Regions from separate parts of the Streptomyces sp. NPDC002018 genome, predicted to be linked through region 3. Evidence: riboswitches for the same ligand, from Rfam matches in the RefSeq annotation. Region 3 holds a riboswitch; each other region holds the start of a gene.
What was found. Region 3 has a riboswitch for cyclic di-AMP ahead of ACFYYH_RS02080 (peptidoglycan DD-metalloendopeptidase family protein). Riboswitches for the same ligand answer to the same signal wherever they lie in the genome.
Positions count from the first base shown of each region.

Region 1: linked by a shared signal. The riboswitch ahead of ACFYYH_RS23705 (transglycosylase SLT domain-containing protein) and the one ahead of ACFYYH_RS02080 (peptidoglycan DD-metalloendopeptidase family protein) in region 3 are both predicted to bind cyclic di-AMP.
Region 2: linked by a shared signal. The riboswitch ahead of ACFYYH_RS32730 (M23 family metallopeptidase) and the one ahead of ACFYYH_RS02080 (peptidoglycan DD-metalloendopeptidase family protein) in region 3 are both predicted to bind cyclic di-AMP.

Region 1 is NZ_JBIASO010000014.1:183,551-188,890, reverse strand. It holds gene ACFYYH_RS23715 (FAD-dependent monooxygenase) at 1-1,273, opposite strand, end outside; gene ACFYYH_RS23710 (TetR/AcrR family transcriptional regulator C-terminal domain-containing protein) at 1,324-1,962, shown strand; cyclic di-AMP (ydaO/yuaA leader) riboswitch at 2,783-2,933, shown strand; gene ACFYYH_RS23705 (transglycosylase SLT domain-containing protein) at 2,938-3,711, shown strand; gene ACFYYH_RS23700 (ScbR family autoregulator-binding transcription factor) at 3,912-4,586, opposite strand; gene ACFYYH_RS23695 (ScbA/BarX family gamma-butyrolactone biosynthesis protein) at 4,728-5,340, shown strand, end outside.
Region 2 is NZ_JBIASO010000033.1:16,363-21,702, forward strand. It holds gene trmB (tRNA (guanosine(46)-N7)-methyltransferase TrmB) at 1-79, shown strand, start outside; gene ACFYYH_RS32725 (PrsW family intramembrane metalloprotease) at 311-1,654, shown strand; gene ACFYYH_RS32730 (M23 family metallopeptidase) at 1,724-2,755, opposite strand; cyclic di-AMP (ydaO/yuaA leader) riboswitch at 2,767-2,921, opposite strand; gene ACFYYH_RS32735 (PP2C family protein-serine/threonine phosphatase) at 3,177-4,322, opposite strand; gene ACFYYH_RS32740 (MerR family transcriptional regulator) at 4,611-5,340, opposite strand, start outside.
Region 3 is NZ_JBIASO010000001.1:488,443-493,782, forward strand. It holds gene ACFYYH_RS02070 (S8 family serine peptidase) at 1-1,224, opposite strand, end outside; gene ACFYYH_RS02075 (tyrosine-protein phosphatase) at 1,411-2,208, opposite strand; cyclic di-AMP (ydaO/yuaA leader) riboswitch at 2,615-2,806, shown strand; gene ACFYYH_RS02080 (peptidoglycan DD-metalloendopeptidase family protein) at 2,811-3,749, shown strand; gene ACFYYH_RS02085 (SGNH/GDSL hydrolase family protein) at 3,924-4,796, shown strand; gene ACFYYH_RS02090 (STM4011 family radical SAM protein) at 4,873-5,340, opposite strand, start outside.

The sequences.
Region 1 (5,340 bases), on a different contig from region 3:
CGCGCAGCAGCGAGAACAGCCCGGCCGGGGAGGAGCCCCCGCGCGAGGAGCCCGCGAGGGCGAGGGCGAGGGCGAGGTCGGGGGCCCGGGTGCCGGTGAGGGGATGGGCGGTGGGTGTGGCCGGCGGGTAGGCGACATGGAGGCCGCTGACGCGCGCGGCGAGATGGTCGTTGAACTCCGGGAGGGCCACGACCAGTTCGCTCAGCAGGGCCCGCAGGTCGAGACCCTCGGCGGTGAACGCCGTCATCAGGGCGACCTGGGCGCGGCTGGTGCGGATGAGGGCGTCTCCGACGGGGTGGCGTTCGGAGTGGTAGGTGTCCAGCAGCGCGTCGGGTGCCCGGCCCCGCAGGACGGCTGCCAGCTTCCAGCCCAGGTTGTGCGCGTCCTGGATGCCCACGTTCATGCCCACACCGCCGGCCGGGAAGTGCTGGTGGGCCGCGTCCCCCGCGAGCAGGGTCCGGCCGTGGCGGTATCTCTCGGCGAGATGGGTGGCGTTCCCGAAGCGTGAGAGCCAGGCCGGGGCGCGCATACCGAAGTCGTGCCCGGCCACCGCGACGGTCCTGCTCCGCAGTTCGTCGAGGGTGAGGTCGCCCGGCCACTCGGCCACGACGTCCCGCGGGGTGACCCCGACCAGCCGGTACAGCCCGCCGGGCAGCCGTACGGCGAGCATGCCGCCGTGCGGGCCGAAGGAGCCGTAGCCGTGCTCCGGCGGACTGTCCAGGACGACATCGCCGAGCCAGCCCACGACGGTGGACGGCGTACCGGGGAAACCGATCCCGGCCGCGGTCCGTACGACGGAACGGGTGCCGTCGCAGCCGACGGCGTACGCGGCCTCCAGCGTGTACGCGCCGTCCGGGCCCGTCACCTCGACGGTCACCGCGTCCGGTCCCTCGTCGAGCCCGGTGACCCGGTGCCCGCGCAGGATCCGGGCACCGAGCTCCCTCGCGTATCCCTCGAACAGCTCCTCGGTCCTGGCCTGCGGAAGCGCCAGCGTATGCGGGAACGGAGTGCGCAGCCGCCGGAAGTCGAGCCGGGCGTCGAGCATCCCGAAGTGGCCGCCGGGGATGGGCACGCCCTCGCCGAGGAACGTCTCGTGCACACCGCGCGAGGCGAGCACTTCGAGCGTACGGGGGTGAACGGTGAGGGCCTTGGAGCGCGTGTCGCGCTCCTCGCGCTCCTCGACGACGGTGACGCTCACTCCGGCGCGCCTCAGCTCGGCGGCGAGCCAGAGTCCGACCGGGCCCGCTCCCGCGACGACGACCTGCTGCTCCATATCTCCTCCTTGGTCACTGACCAATGCCATGGACGCAGTAAACTAGGTCAGTGACCAAGAAGCAAGCGAGCGAGGGGCGCGAGCCGCGCCTGGACCCCGGCGCCGTCGTCGCCGCGGCGCTGGACGTCCTGGAGGAGAAGGGGCTGGACGCCCTGTCCACCCGGGCGGTCGCCGACCGGCTCGGCGTACGGATGAACACCGTCCTCTGGCATGTGAAGAGCAAGGCCCGGCTCCTGGAGCTGATGGCCGACGCGATCGTCGGGACCGTGCCGCTGACCGGTCTGCCCGACGACGCGAACGAGCGGGTACGGGAGCTGGCCCGTCGCTTCCGCCGCGCCCTGCTCGCCCACCGGGACGGAGCCGCGCTCGTGGTCGGCACCTTCGTGGCCGAACCGCACACGCTCCGGTACGCGGAGACGCTGGTCGACGCGCTGCTGAGCGGGGGGAGGGGGGAGCGGGAGGCCGCCTGGACGCTCTGGACGATCGTCTACTTCCTCCTCGGTCTGACCCAGGAGGAGCAGGCGGCCGAGCCGGCCATGGACGAACGCCTGGCCGCGGCCGTCTCCGCCGCGTCCCATCCCTCCCTGCACCGGGTGCTCGCACATCTCGGCGACAGTGCCTACGACCGCCGGGTCGAATTCGCCCTGGACGCGATTCTCACGCACGGGCCAGACGCCCGGAAGGAGTGAGTGGTCGCGCCCTGCCCGGGAGTCCAACTCCGGCTCGCGCGAACGGCGCTGGACGGTCGCGCGGATCGCGGGACGGTCCGGGAGGGGCGGACCGGCGGTCCTGTCGTCCCGCGGGAGGCCGCGGTCCGCTCGCGCGTCCCCCGACGGCCTTCGCCGCACACCGAGTTGATGCCCCGCCTTTCCCCTTTCCCCTGCCTTTCTCCCCGCCGACCGGAAAAGTTACCGGGGGTGTCCATGACCTCAACTCCCAGGAATGCGGCCGTCGATCGGGAAAGGGCCCGGCGCCGTCCGTTCCCCGCACTCCGACGGCCCTGGGGGCGTATTCCATGAGGACGTATGTGCGGTGGACGGTGAGTCCTGAACCGGCGGGCGGAGCGGTGCGGAATAAAAGGGGCCGCCATGGAATTGAGGGAGGCGCGGGAGCGGAACGGCGCATGGATACGGCGTGGACGGGGCGCGGATATCCCCCATTCGAAAAGTAACTATATTGGCTATTTGTCCGTGTTCTCCCCATGGTGCATTTCTCTCGCATTCCTATGGCTTGTCAGTGTTTGTGCGGTCTTGTGGCGCGGGCCATTCCTGTGCGGGCCATGATGTGTGTCACACCGGCGGTGAGCTGCGGTTCTCGCCTTCCCGCCCACTTCGCTCCCAGGGAACGAGAGTTGAGTTCCCCCGCCTCTTCCGCGCCGCCGGATGATTCCCGTACGGATCCGTCCACCGGATTGCCGGTGTGAATTCCGGGCTTGTTTTTCTCCGGGCGTTCCGCCTACGTTCACGTCACTCCGGACGGACCGCCGAATCCTGCCGCCGTCCGGAAACCCCAACCCACTCACCTACGGCAGGAGCGGGGGACCCAGGTAAGGCGCCGGTCCGGAATACGGACCGGCTTGGGGTGAAGCCGTGCGCATATCACGGCCGGGCATCTCCAGCCCGAACCCGACAGCTCACCTCGCAGGCGACGGAGAGGAATGCGTCATGCCCGCACAGGCCAAGCACCGCCGTCCCAGAACCAGCCCGTTCGCCCGAGGTCTCGCCGCCGTCGGCACGGGCGGCGCCGTACTCGCCCTTCCGTTCATCGCCGCGACCGCCGCCGAGGCCGCGCCGTCGGCGCAGAAGGACAGCCCGGCCACCTACTCCGTGGTCGCGGGGGACTCTCTCTCGAAGATCGCGGCCGCACACTCCGTCAGCGGCGGCTGGAAGAAGCTGTACGAGGACAACCGGGAGGCCATCGGCGGCAACCCGGCGCTGATCCGCCCCGGCCTCGAACTGACCCTCGGCGCGCCGTCCGAGGGGGCCGCGCAGGCCGAGCCGGCCGCGCCGCAGACCCCGGCCACCGCGCCGGCCGAGCAGGGAACCGCGCCGGCGACCGCCGAGAACGCGTCGGCCGACACGAGCGGCACCGTCACCCAGGCGGACGCCAAGACGTACACCGACGACCTCGACGGCTGGATCAAGGAGTCGCTGGACATCATGGCCGCGCAGGGCATTCCGGGCAGCTACGACGGCATCTACCGGAACATCATGCGGGAGTCCTCGGGCAACCCGGCGGCCATCAACAACTGGGACTCCAACGCGGCGGCCGGAACCCCGTCCAAGGGCCTGCTCCAGGTCATCGACCCCACGTTCCAGGCCTACCACGTGCCCGGTACGTCGACGGACAGCTTCGACCCGGTCGCCAACATCACCGCCGCGTGCAACTACGCGGCCGACCGGTACGGCTCGATCGACAATGTGAACGGCCCCTACTGACAGGCCCGTCGGCGAGGGTCCGCGCGCACGCCCCACCGACGGGGGCGCGCCCGTGCCCTCGCCGGCGGCCTCCCCCGACGTACCGTCACACCCCCACACGGCCGGACCCGGCCGGGACACCGACCCGTCCCGGCCGGGTCCGGCCGCCGTTCTCCCCGGCGCGCGCCGCCGCCGGCCCCCCGGCTCCCCGGCGCCGCGCCTCACGCGCGGGCCGCTCCGCCGGCGGGCACCGCCGTGCGGGGACGGTCACGTACCCGCGCGAGCAGGGCCGCAGGATCCGGGTCGGTCTGAAGGGCGTTCAGCAGCAGCAGCCACAGATCGTGCAGCGCCTCCTCGATCTGTCGGCGTCCCTCCAGGGCGTCGGAGACGGTGTGCAGTCCGAAGAACGCGCACACGAGTCCGTGCGCGGCCACCTGCGGGGTGACGTCACGCGTGAGTTGCCCCTCCTGGCGGGCCTCTTCGAGCAGCCCGGTGACCGTCTCCAGCCACCCCACGAAAGGCCTCGGCAATGTGGCGTTGATGGCCTTGCGCTCCGCCCAGAGCCGGGCGCCCGCGCGGATGACGACATCGTCCCGGAAAGCCCTCGCCACCTCGAAACTCAGCGCGACCAGTCGCTCCAGCGCCGGGAGTTCGGACGAGCTGTGCCGGTCGATCAGATTCGGCCAGGTCGCGAAATGCTCCTCGACAATGGCCCGCGCGAGATTCTCCTTGCTGGCGTAGTGGAAGTAGATGGCCCCGCTGGTACGGCCGGACTGCGTGCTGATATCGCTGATACTGGTTCCGGCGTAGCCTCGCTCGTCGAACAACTGTGCCGCCACTTCCAGAAGAAACCTCCGCGTTGTTTTCGCCCGAACCTGCTCCACCCGAACCTGCACAAGTACCCCGGATTGCCGTTCCGTTAAATGACAGCAGGCAATGTAGCGGCTTTTACCGCCGGGCGTGGCGGGCTTGGCGCGCCCCGCTCGGACCCTCCCGGCTGGGGTGCGCGGCCACGAAAATTGCGGTGTTCTTGTCGCATGAATACAACGGTTGGTGACGTCGTGCGCGATGTCCGGCCGCTGTCCTGGTCACGCACCGTCGCCCGCGAGATGGTGCACCGGGACTCCGTGGCCGAGGTGCTGCTCACCGACGTGCGGCGGAGCCCGGACGGCGGGTTCGACGCCGCGGCGTCCTGGTCCCGGTCCCATCCGACCTTTCCGCGCGACGGCGCCGATCTGCACAGTCCGCTGATGATCGTCGAGACACTGCGCCAGCTCGGGATCTATATCCCGCTCCGCTATTTCGAGGTCGCGCCCACCGCGCATCTGCTCATCACCGATCTGTTCTTCGAGATCGACCCGTCGGCGGAACCCCGGGCGGTCTCCGGGGCCACCGGTGTGATCTGCCGGGTCCGTGTGAGCGAGGTGCGCCGCGCCGCCGAGGACGGCACGCTCACCGGAGTGCGGCTCGATGTCTCCTTCACCGCCCACGGCGCGGTGTTCGCGCAGGCCGGGGGAGGTGCGCGCGTGATGGACGGCGAACGGTACGGGGCGCTGCGGACGGGCCGCGCGCGGGCCGCCGCACCGGCGGGCGCCCTCGGCCGGATCCGCCCCGACAGCCGCGGGCTGGGGGTGACGGGCGCGCACGATG
Region 2 (5,340 bases), on a different contig from region 3:
GGGCCAAGGACTCGACAAGGGTCATGTGGTGCGTGATCTGCTGTTCCGCCGCGTACCGGAACCGCCGCCGTCCGTCTGACGGAGTCCGTCGGGCCGGCCGGACGGGCGCGCCGGCCGGCCCGCAGCGGCCCGGTGGGCAGAGGCCCGGGTGACGGACGGCCGGTGGGCAGAGGCCCTGTGGACGGACGGCCGGTGGGCGGGCCCCGTCGGCGTAACCCGCGTAACCCGCGTAACCCAGGTAACCCGCGTAACCCGCGGTAGGGACACAGGCACCATCGTCAGTGTCCGAGCTTCTCGTTAGGGTCATCGGGTGTCGGAACCCACGCAGCAGCGCCTCGAACCGGGCCCGGCGATCCCCGTCTACGAGCGGCAGCAACAGCTCGGTGACCTGTGGACCGCCGTGCCCGAGCCTGCCCGCAGGCGCTATCGGCCGCGCCGCGCGTTCTGGCGCCACCGGGCGGTGCGCGCGGGGGCCGTGATCACGCTGCTCGCCCTCTGCGGCCTGGTGATCCTCGCGCTCGTACGGGACCAGACCGGCACCCAGGGCTTTCTGGTCGGCCTCGGGCTGGCCGTGCTGCCCGTCCCGCTGCTGATCGCGGCCTTCCGCTGGCTGGACCGGGTCGAACCGGGCCCCTGGCGGAATCTGGTGTTCTCCTTCGCCTGGGGCGCCTTCGCGGCCGCCCTCGTCGCGATCATCGCCAACACCTTCGCGACCCGGTGGATAGCCATCGCCACCGCCGACCCGGCGGGCGCGGAGTCCCTCGGCGCCACGGTGATAGCGCCGGTCGTGGAGGAGAGCGCCAAGGCCGCGGCGATCCTGCTGCTCTTCCTGTTCCGCCGACGGGACTTCAACGGACTGGTCGACGGGGTCGTGTTCGCGGGCTTCACCGCCACCGGCTTCGCCTTCACCGAGAACATCCTCTATCTCGGCAGCGCCTTCGGCGAGGACCGGAGCGCGGGCTTCTCGGGGCTGGCCTCCGTGACGGCCGCGACCTTCTTCGTACGGGTGGTGATGTCACCGTTCGCGCACCCGCTCTTCACCGTGCTCACGGGCATCGGCTTCGGGCTGGCGGCGATGGCGGCCCGCCGCCAGAGGATCCGGCGGTTCGCCCTTCCGCCGCTCGGTCTGGCGCTGGCGATGGGCATGCACGCGCTGTGGAACGCCTCGTCGTCGCTCTTCGGCCCGTTCGGCTTCTACGCCGTGTACGCCGTGTTCATGGTGCCGGTCTTCGGCCTGCTGACCTGGCTGGCGATCTGGAGCCGGCAGCGCGAGCTGCGTACGGTCGCGGCCGAACTGCCCGCGTACGCGGCGGCCGGCTGGCTGCCGTCCGCCGCGCCCCAGGCGCTCTCCTCGATGCGGGCGCGCACCATGGCACGCGATTTCGCGGGCCGTACATACGGGCCCGAGGCCTACAGGTCGGTCGGGGAGTACGAGACGTTCGCGACGTCCTTGGCGTTTCTGCGCCACCGCGCCCGGCGCGGCAGCGTCGGCCCGGACTTCGTCGAGCGTGAGCAGGAGCTGCTGCACCATCTCTGGCAGCGCCGGGACATGGCGGGGCCCGCGCTCACCTATGCGGCGCGGGCCACGGGGCGGGTGCGGGTGCCACCGCCGTACATCGACTACGACGGCTACAACCCGTACCGCCAGTACTGACGAAGGGAGCTCGGCCCCGGGGGGGGCGGGCCGACTCAGGCAGTCATCCGGCTCAGGCAGTCATCCGGCTCAGGGAGTCAGGCCCTTGCTGCGCAGCCAGCTCATGGGGTCGATGCCGGAGCCGCCCGGGGTGTGGACCTCGAGGTGGAGATGCGGCCCGGTGACATTGCCGGTCGCGCCGACCCGGCCGATGGTCTCGCCGGTGGTGACCTTCTGACCGGCACTGACGGTCATCGAGGACTGGTGGCAGTACCAGATCTCCGTACCGTCATCCAGTTCCAGGATGGTGCGGTAGCCGTACGAGCCCGACCAGCCGGCCGAGGTGACCGTGCCGCCGTGCACGGCCTTGACCGGGGTGCCGGTGGGGGCGGCGAAGTCCAGGCCGGTGTGGTAGCCGGAGGACCACATGGAGCCGGACTCACCGTAGGTGGAGGTGATCGTGTACGAGGAGGTGGGAAGGGAGAAGCTGGCGGCCAGCTTCGCGAGGCGCTCCGCCTCGGCCTTGGCTCTGGCCTCCGCCTCGGCCTTCTTCTTCGCCTCTTCGATCTTCTTCTCGGCCTCGGTCTGCTGCTTCTTGGCGAGTGCCGCGGCCTGCTCGGCCGCCGCCGCCTCCGCGGCCGCCTTCTCCGTCGCGTCGGCCTCGTTCTGCTGCTGCTCGGCCTGCTGGAGGATCCGGGCCCGCAGGGCCTCGCCCGCGTCCGTGGCGCCCTGTTCCGCGTCCGCCGTGGTCATTCCGGCGGTGGTGAGCGGGGCGCTGGCCAGCAGATCGGGCTCGGCCTCGTCCGCCGCCAGCGAACCCATGCCCGGCAGCGACTTGGCGTCGGGGAGATTGTCCGTGATGGCGTCGGGCAGGGATATGGAGACCGCGGGCTTGTCCTGCGCGGTGGCCATGCCGCCCGCGCCGACGGCGGCTATGACGCCGACGCCGAGGACCGTGGAGCTACGGGCGAAGCCGTTGCGCTGCTTGCCGACGCGATGCCTGCCGCGTACCGGGCGTACGGACTCCTCGGTCGGGTTCCACTCTCCCCAGGCCCGCTCCGGCTGGTCGCCGAACGAGGGGGTTTCGAAGGGGGCGGTGGGGGCAGGCTGATTGGACGCCACTGAGGCGCACTCCTTTCCTTCCTTCTCGCCTACCGGGTTAGCTGACGGGTTCGGAGCAGGAAGGTCTCCTACGGATGCCCTCCGCCGCACAAGGCAGCAAAGAACGCCCGATTCACCCCAATGTGTGGTTCCCCGGTTCCCTTGCGGGATTCGGCGCGTGAGCACGGCGCCGACTCTTACGTCGGCTGGGACGACCGCGCTGCGTTATCGAACGTTAATAGAGACCAGGCCTTTATTCCAAGCTGTTCCCTGTGATCATTAACAACTTCGCAACGGACACACCAGGGCACATGCACACGCAATCGGGCGAGCTGACTGCCTTTCAGTACACCGCGCATACCTGACGGTATGTCAAATGTTATGCGGAGTGATACCTCACGATCACATACGGTGGCCGCCCCCGGACCGCGCCCGGGTCGCCTCAGGGGACGAGAGGTATCGTCCTGCGCCGTTCCGGCTGCCCCTCCGTGGGCCGGTTCACCGCCAGCAGCGCCATGTCGTCCTGGCTCCCGCCGCCCGTGTGCAGCCGTACGTCGTCGATCAGCGCCTGGAGCAGTTCGTCGGGCCCCTGGAAGATCCGGCCGTCCAGCCGGTCGCGCGGAACGTAGAAGACACCATGGGAATCGCGCGCCTCGGACAGTCCGTCCGTGTAGAAGAGCAGCGTCGACCCGGCCGGGTACCCGGCCTGTTCCGCGCGGTCCGGCCACGCGCCCAGTTCGCTCATCCCGAGGGGCAGCGCCGGGTCACGCGTCTCCAGCATCCGTACCCGCCCGTCCTCGCACATCAGCAGCGGATCGGGATGGCCCCGGTTGACCAGCCGCACCACACTCCCGTCGTGCGGGATCTCGGCGAGCACGGCCGTGGTGAATCCCTCGTAGGCGTCCAGCCCGCCCCGTCTGCTCCCGTCGCGCGTGAGCGCCCGCTCCAGCCGCTGCGCCACGCCCTCCAGCGAGCTCTCCTGCTCCGCGGCCTCGCGGAAGGACCCGATGACCACCGCCACCGCCTCGACCGCCTCCAGCCCCTTCCCCCGTACGTCCCCGACCACCAGACGTACCCCGTACGGCGTGTCCTGCACGGCGAACAGGTCGCCGCCGATGAACGCGCCCTCCTGCGCCGCCTCGTACCGCGCGGCGATACGGAGTCCGCCGATCCGCTCGGCGGGTCTGGGCAGCACCGCCCGCTGAGCGGTCTCGGCGATGATCCGGGCCGACGCGAGCCGCTGCCCGCTGCGGCGCAGCACACCGCCGATGTACAGCGCGAGAAGAGACACGATCACCACCGTCAGCAACTCGCTGACCGACTCCAGCGAGTTGAGCGAGTTGGTGTAGAGATGCATCGACAGCTCGGCGAAGATCGCGGCGATGCTGACCAGCAACGTACCGGCCAGCGGATAGAACGGCGCCGCGACCAGGGGTGAGGCCGCGTACAGGGGGGCGGCGGTGACCCGCGTCGGGGTCGAGAGATCGAGGACCACTCCGACGACGATCACGAGCACGGGGAGAAAACGCACCAGCCGACGGCCCGTGCGGATACGGCTGCTCGGCATCAGCGTGCCGTCGGCGGACATGGGACCAGTCAGATCGTCGGCCCGCCGGCCTCTGCCACCCAGGCTCTCCCTGAGCTTGCTCAGCTTCCCCACCAGTGGTCACCTGCCCGGTTCCGCCTTGGGCTGCGGACGGTACCGCGCCCCACCCAGGCTGGCCGCTACCGCCCACAGCGGCGACTCGCCGTCGGCCGAGTGGGCTATGGAGCCGGTCCGGACCGGCCTGCTCCACAGCAGGTCAGACGGCCGTTCGACCGCCCTGCGGCGGCCGGTCGGCAAGTCGGCCGGCCGGCCGTGGGGCCGGTCAGCCAGTCAGTCGGTCAGGTGGCGCCCGGCGTACACCTTCATGGCGTCCCGTACGAGCACCGCTGTCCCTTCACCGTACTTGTCATAGGCGTATGTGAAGCGTTCGTCCTCCCCGTACATCCGCGTCACGCCGATGACATACGACTTCGTGGCCTCGGCCGTCACCGACAGCCAGTCGCAGTGCCGCCGGGCGATGACCTGCGCCTCCTCGCTGCCGGCGGCCAGGCCCGCCTCCTTCGCCCGCGCCCAGTCACGGGCGATGGCCTCGTGCCGGTCCTGGAAATCCCGGCGCTCCCTCTCACTCAGCGAGCGCCACCAGCGGTCGCCCTTCCGGTACGCCTCGCGGCCCCATCGCGCGGTCACCTCCTGCTCGTACCGCGTGTGATCGAAGCCGTCGAGCACTTCCTCGGCCATGAGGTCCTCCCCTGTCCCGGTCTTGTGGAGAGTGGTCCTGACCGAGGTGATCAGCCGCTCGACGCGCTCGCGCTCCTGCTCCAGCAGGCTGAGATGCGTGCGCAGGGCGGCGGCCGTGTCCTGCTCGCCGTCGAGAACCCGGGCGATCGCCGGCAGACCGAGGCCCAGCTCGCGCAGCAGCAGGATCCGCTGAAGCCGGACCAGGGCGTGCTGGTCGTAGTAGCGGTAGCCGTTGGCGCCCGTACGGCTGGGCTCCAGCAGCCCCAGCTCGCCGTAGTGCCTGAGCGTGCGGCTCGTGGTCCCGGCCTTCTTCGCGATCTCC
Region 3 (5,340 bases):
CGGGGCGAGCGAGTCGTCACGGTCGACGGCGCCGACCGTGAGCGCCGCGTCCGCCGCGCCGGGGGAGCCGACCGTACGGTCCCCCATCTCCCCGGTGTTGCCCGCCGCCACGACGAACAGGGCGCCGCTGGCCGCGGTGATCTCGTCCAGCGCGTGGCTCATGGGGTCGGTGCCGTCGGTCGGGGCGTCGGAGCCCAGACTCATGTTGATGACCTTGGCGCCCTCGGCCGCGGCCCACTCCATGCCCGCGATGACCTGCGACTCGGTGCCGTAACCGTCGTTGCCGAGCACCTTGCCGATCAGCAGGCCGGAGTCCGGGGCGACGCCCTTGCGGGTGCCGCCGGACGCGGCGCCGCTGCCGCCCACGGTGGAGGCGACATGGGTGCCGTGGCCGAAGACGTCCTCGGTCCCGCCGCTGCCGGAGAAGTCCTTGGACCCGACGACCCGGCCGGCCAGATCGGGGTGCGTCGTGTCGGCGCCGGTGTCGAGGACGGCGACCTTGACCCCCTGGCCCCGGTAGCCGGCGGCCCAGGCGGCGGGGGCGTTGATCTGTCCCGTACTGCGGTCCAGGACGGCGTTCACCTTGCCGTCCAGCCAGACCTTGGGGGTGACCCGGAGAGCGCTGGTGCCCCTCGCGTCCCCGGCGGGGGCGAGCGTCTTCCAGAATCCGCCGAGATCGTCGGCGGGGACCCGCAGTGAGCGGGCGCCGATGCTCGCCAACTGCCGTGAGGGTGCGGAGTCCTCCTGGAACCCGGACAGGGAGCGCAGGGTCTCGGCGGCCCGTGCCCCGGCGGGCTGGGCGACGATCAGGGGCAGCGCGTCGGTGTGCGCCTCGTCGTAGCCCTGGGAGACCAGCGCGGTCACATCGAACAGTTCCCGGTCCAGCGTTCCCGCGGAGACCAGGTCCATGACGTCGGACGGCAGTACGGTCAGCCGGCCGTCCTGCTCGGCGGTCCGGAAGAGGATGCCGTTGCGGCCGGGACCGGGCAGGACCGAGGCCGAGCGCTTTCCGTCCGGGCCCGTGCTGAGCGTCACCCGGTCACCGGTGATCAGCCGCACCGTCACCGGGGTGCCCGCCGCGGCGGACCCGGGGGATCCGGGGGATCCGGCGGGCCCGGCGGGCGCCGTGTCCTGGGCGGAGGGACGGGCGGAAACCGGCCCCACAGCACCCACGGTCATCAGCAAGGCTATGGATACCGCCGCCGTCAGGCGGATACGTCTCATCTGTCCAGCCCCTTCGTTCTACTCCGCTGTCACGCGCTGTTGGACAGAATCTGGTAGCGCCGGAGGGGCTGTCACTGCTTCGCGGTGGCGTGGTTGAGACATGTCCCAACCACGCCACCGCGGCGAACGGCGGTCGAGGACCGCGAAACGCGCTGGCCGAACGGCTGTTCAGGACCGCGGAACGTGTCAGTCGAGGAGGCGGGCGCGCAGCCGCTCGCGGGTCTCGGGGGCGAGTCCGAGACCTTCGGTCAGATAGGCGTCGGTGCTGCCCCAGGTCTTCCCGATGGTCTCGAAGGCCGCCGCCAGATACTCGGCACGCGCGTCGAAGAGCGGGCTGAGGAGGTCCATCACCTCGGTGGACGTACCGGAGGGCGAGTTGTCGCTGCGCCGGACCACATAGCGGCGGTGCGGGTCGTTCGACTTCAGATAGTCCGCCTCGATCGCCCCGGGCTCCACCCCGACCGCGAGCAGGGCCACCGCGATCGAGAGACCGGCCCGGTCCTTGCCCGCCGCGCAGTGCATGAGCGCCGGGGTGCTGTCCTCGGCGAGGGAGTGCAGGACACGGCTGTGCTCGGCGGTGCGTTCCCTGATGATCGCGCGGTACGAGTCGGTCATCCGGGTCGCCGCCCGGCCGTCCGCGAGGAGCGAGCGGAGCTGGTCCAGATCGCCGCCCCTGACCATCTGCCAGAACTCGGCGCCGTCGGCCGGGTCGGTGAGCGGGATGTTCACATGGCGTACGCCGGGCAGCTCCACGTCCGCGCCGTCGAGCTTGAGATCGGCCGCATTGCGGAAGTCGAAGATCGTGTGCAGTCCGAGGGACGCGAGAAAGGCCGCGTCGGCGGCGGTGGCACTGGCGAGATGGCCGCTGCGGAAGAGCCTGCCCGGCCGCACCCGCCTGCCGTCCGTGGTGGGCAGTCCTCCGACATCACGGAAGTTGCGCACGCCGGCCAGTTCGGGCTCTGTCGACGGGACCTGCTGCGTCACGGCCTGCTCCTCCGTGTCTGCCGTCGGCGCGGCTCGCCGACGCTGTCGACCTCTGACCCTACGACACCTGTTCGGGGAGTAATTCGTTCGGATGACGGGAATCCGATGGGACTATTCGGACATTTATCGCGGTTGAATAGCACTCAACGGTGCATCTGTCCGTATTGAGCCATTCCTCATAACCTGCCCCGGTCATGACCGAGTTGGTCTCCCGGCCGTGACCAGGATCATATCCGTGACGTTCCGTGGCGATGCCATGTATTCGAATTCCCTGTCCGGCGCGGAGTTCGGAGTCCGTTATCCACGCAGGGTGACCGGTAAACCCGGGTTAAATGCGAGTGCGCCTTGTCGACGGAAAAGGATCGCTTGTACCGGTAGTGCCACTGGGCCTACGTTCACCCTCAATCCGAGCGGAACGCCGAATCCTGCCGCCGCTCGGAATTCGTATCCGACCAGCAACGCGTGGCAGGAGCGGGGGACCCAGGTAGTACGCCGTCCCGGAAATCCGGACGGCTCGGGGTGAAGTCGCTCAGCATGTGCGACCGGGCATCTCCAGTCCGAACCCGACAGCTCACCTCGCAGGCGCCGGAGAGGAATTCGCCATGCCCGCGAAGGGTAAACACTGCCGTCCCAAGTCCAGCTCGGTATCGCGCGGATTCATCGCCGCCGGCACCGGTGGAGCCGCCATCGCGCTTCCGCTCATCGGCGCCACCGGCGCGCACGCCGCCGAGAAGGCCGCGCCCGCCGCCGCGCCCGAGGCCGTCTCCCAGCAACAGCTCGGCGGGGAGCAGGCCGGCGCCAAGAAGGCCGTCGCGAAGAAGGGTGCCCACAAGACGCGGACCTACACCGTGGTCGCGGGCGACTCCCTGTCCAGGATCGCCGTCAAGCAGCATGTCCGCGGCGGCTGGGAAAGGCTGTACAAGGACAACCGCGAGGCCGTCGGCTCCAACCCCTCACTCATCCACCCCGGACTGGAGCTGACCATCCACGGGAAGGGCGCGGGCAAGGGCCACTCCAAGCCCCCGGCCAAGCCCTCCAGCTCCTCGGGCGGATCCACCACCACGCCGGCCACGGCCGACCCCGCGCCCCAGCCGACGGACGAGGCGACCGAGGCGCCGGCCGAGAGCGGCTCCGCCGGCTTCACGCTGCCCGTCGACGGCATCCGCACCAGCACCCCGTACCACGCCTCCGGCAGCAGTTGGGCCAGCGGCTACCACACGGGTGTGGACTTCGCGGCGCCCTCGGGCACCGTGGTGAAGGCGGTGGCCGACGGCACGGTCGTGACGGCGGGCTGGGGCGGCTCGTACGGCAACCAGGTCGTCATCCAGCACAGCGACGGCCACTACTCGCAGTACGCGCATCTGTCCTCCCTCTCCGTCTCCGAGGGCGAGAGCGTCAGCGAGGGCCAGCAGCTCGGCCTCTCCGGCTCCACCGGCAACACCACCGGTCCGCACCTGCACTTCGAGATCCGCACCGGACCGGAGTACGGCTCGGACATCGACCCGCTGGCCTATCTCCGCGACCACGGCGTCAACATCTGAGGCGTACACCGCCGTTGTCCCGGTACTCCGTCTCCGCCCGGCGCTTCCGTGCCGGGCGGAGAACGTGGGGCATATTCCCGCTTGGTCGAAAATTGACCGATGGCATATCTCACCCCTCGTCAACCCTTCCTTACGGTCGCGTAGGTCACATCTGCGGGTGAAAGATGTGCTCTTGTGGCAGACGATTCGAGATCAAGAAGAAGAGGCGTATTCGGGTCGTACACGGCGATCGGTGACAGCTTCACGGAGGGCGTGGGCGATCCGGGACCCGATGGACACTATGTCGGCTGGGCGGACCGGCTCGCGGTTCTGCTCGCCGACCGGCTGGCCGATGGACGGGCCGACCGGCCCACCGGTCCGGTGCCTGGCGCGACGGCCGTCCCCGGTGCCCCGGCGGACACCGTGCACGGGGACTTCCGCTACGCGAATCTCGCCGTACGCGGCCGGCTCCTCGACCAGATCGTCACCGAGCAGATACCCCGCGCCAAGCGACTCGCCCCCGATCTGGTGACGTTCTGCGCCGGCGGCAATGACATCATCCGGCCAGGCACCGACCCCGACGATGTCGCCGAGCGCTTCGAGCGGGCCGTCGCCGATCTCACCGGGGCGGTCGGCACGGTCATGGTGACCACGGGCTTCGACACCCGGGGCGTCCCCGTACTGCGCCATCTGCGCGGCAGGATCGCGACCTACACCGCCCATGTGCGGGCCATCGCCGACCGCTACGACTGCCCCGTGCTCGATCTCTGGTCCCTCAAGTCCGTCCAGGACAGGCGGGCCTGGGACGGCGACCGGCTCCATCTCTCCCCCGAGGGCCACACCCGGGTCGCGCTGCGCGCCGCGCAGGTGCTCGGCCTCGATGTGCCCGCCGACCCCGACCAGGTCTGGCCGCCCCAGCCACCGCGCGGCAGCTTCGAGGTGCGGCGCGACGACATCAACTGGGCCCGTGAGTATCTGGTGCCCTGGATCGGGCGCAGGCTGCGCGGGGCATCCTCCGGAGACCATGTCGTGGCGAAGCGCCCCGACCTGCTGCCCCTGCACCGGTGAGGCCGGGGCGGCCCAGGCCCTCCGCGACAGATCCCGTCCGCCCGCGCGGCGGACGGCGCCCTGCCCGGCACAGGGCCTACGGCTCCGGCCGCGCCTCCGGCCGCGCCTCCGCGACGAGGCCCGTCCGCCGGACGGCGCCGGGAGCGCCGAGTGGTACGCCGGGAGCGCCGAGCGGTACGAGGACCGGACCGGCGCCCGCGCCGCCCCCCTCGGCGGCCCGCCCGGCCGGACCGTCCCGCAGCGGATCGCGGACCCTCGGGATCCGCTCCAGCACTCCGCCCGCGAAGACGTCGTACAGCGGCAGCGACTCCAGATGCACATAGCCGATATGGCAGTCGCACACCGCCAGTGGGCAGGGCCGCGGCGCGAGTGCCTCCCGGTAGGAACCGTCGTAGAGATTGCCCAGCTCCGCGCGGACGAAGTGGCAGCGCCGCACGGTCCCCTCACCGTCCACCGAGATCACCGACTCACCCGTACGGCAGGGCAGCCCGGCCGAGCGGTGCGGCCGGCGGCTGTACGGGAAGAGGGGATCCAGTTCCGTCCA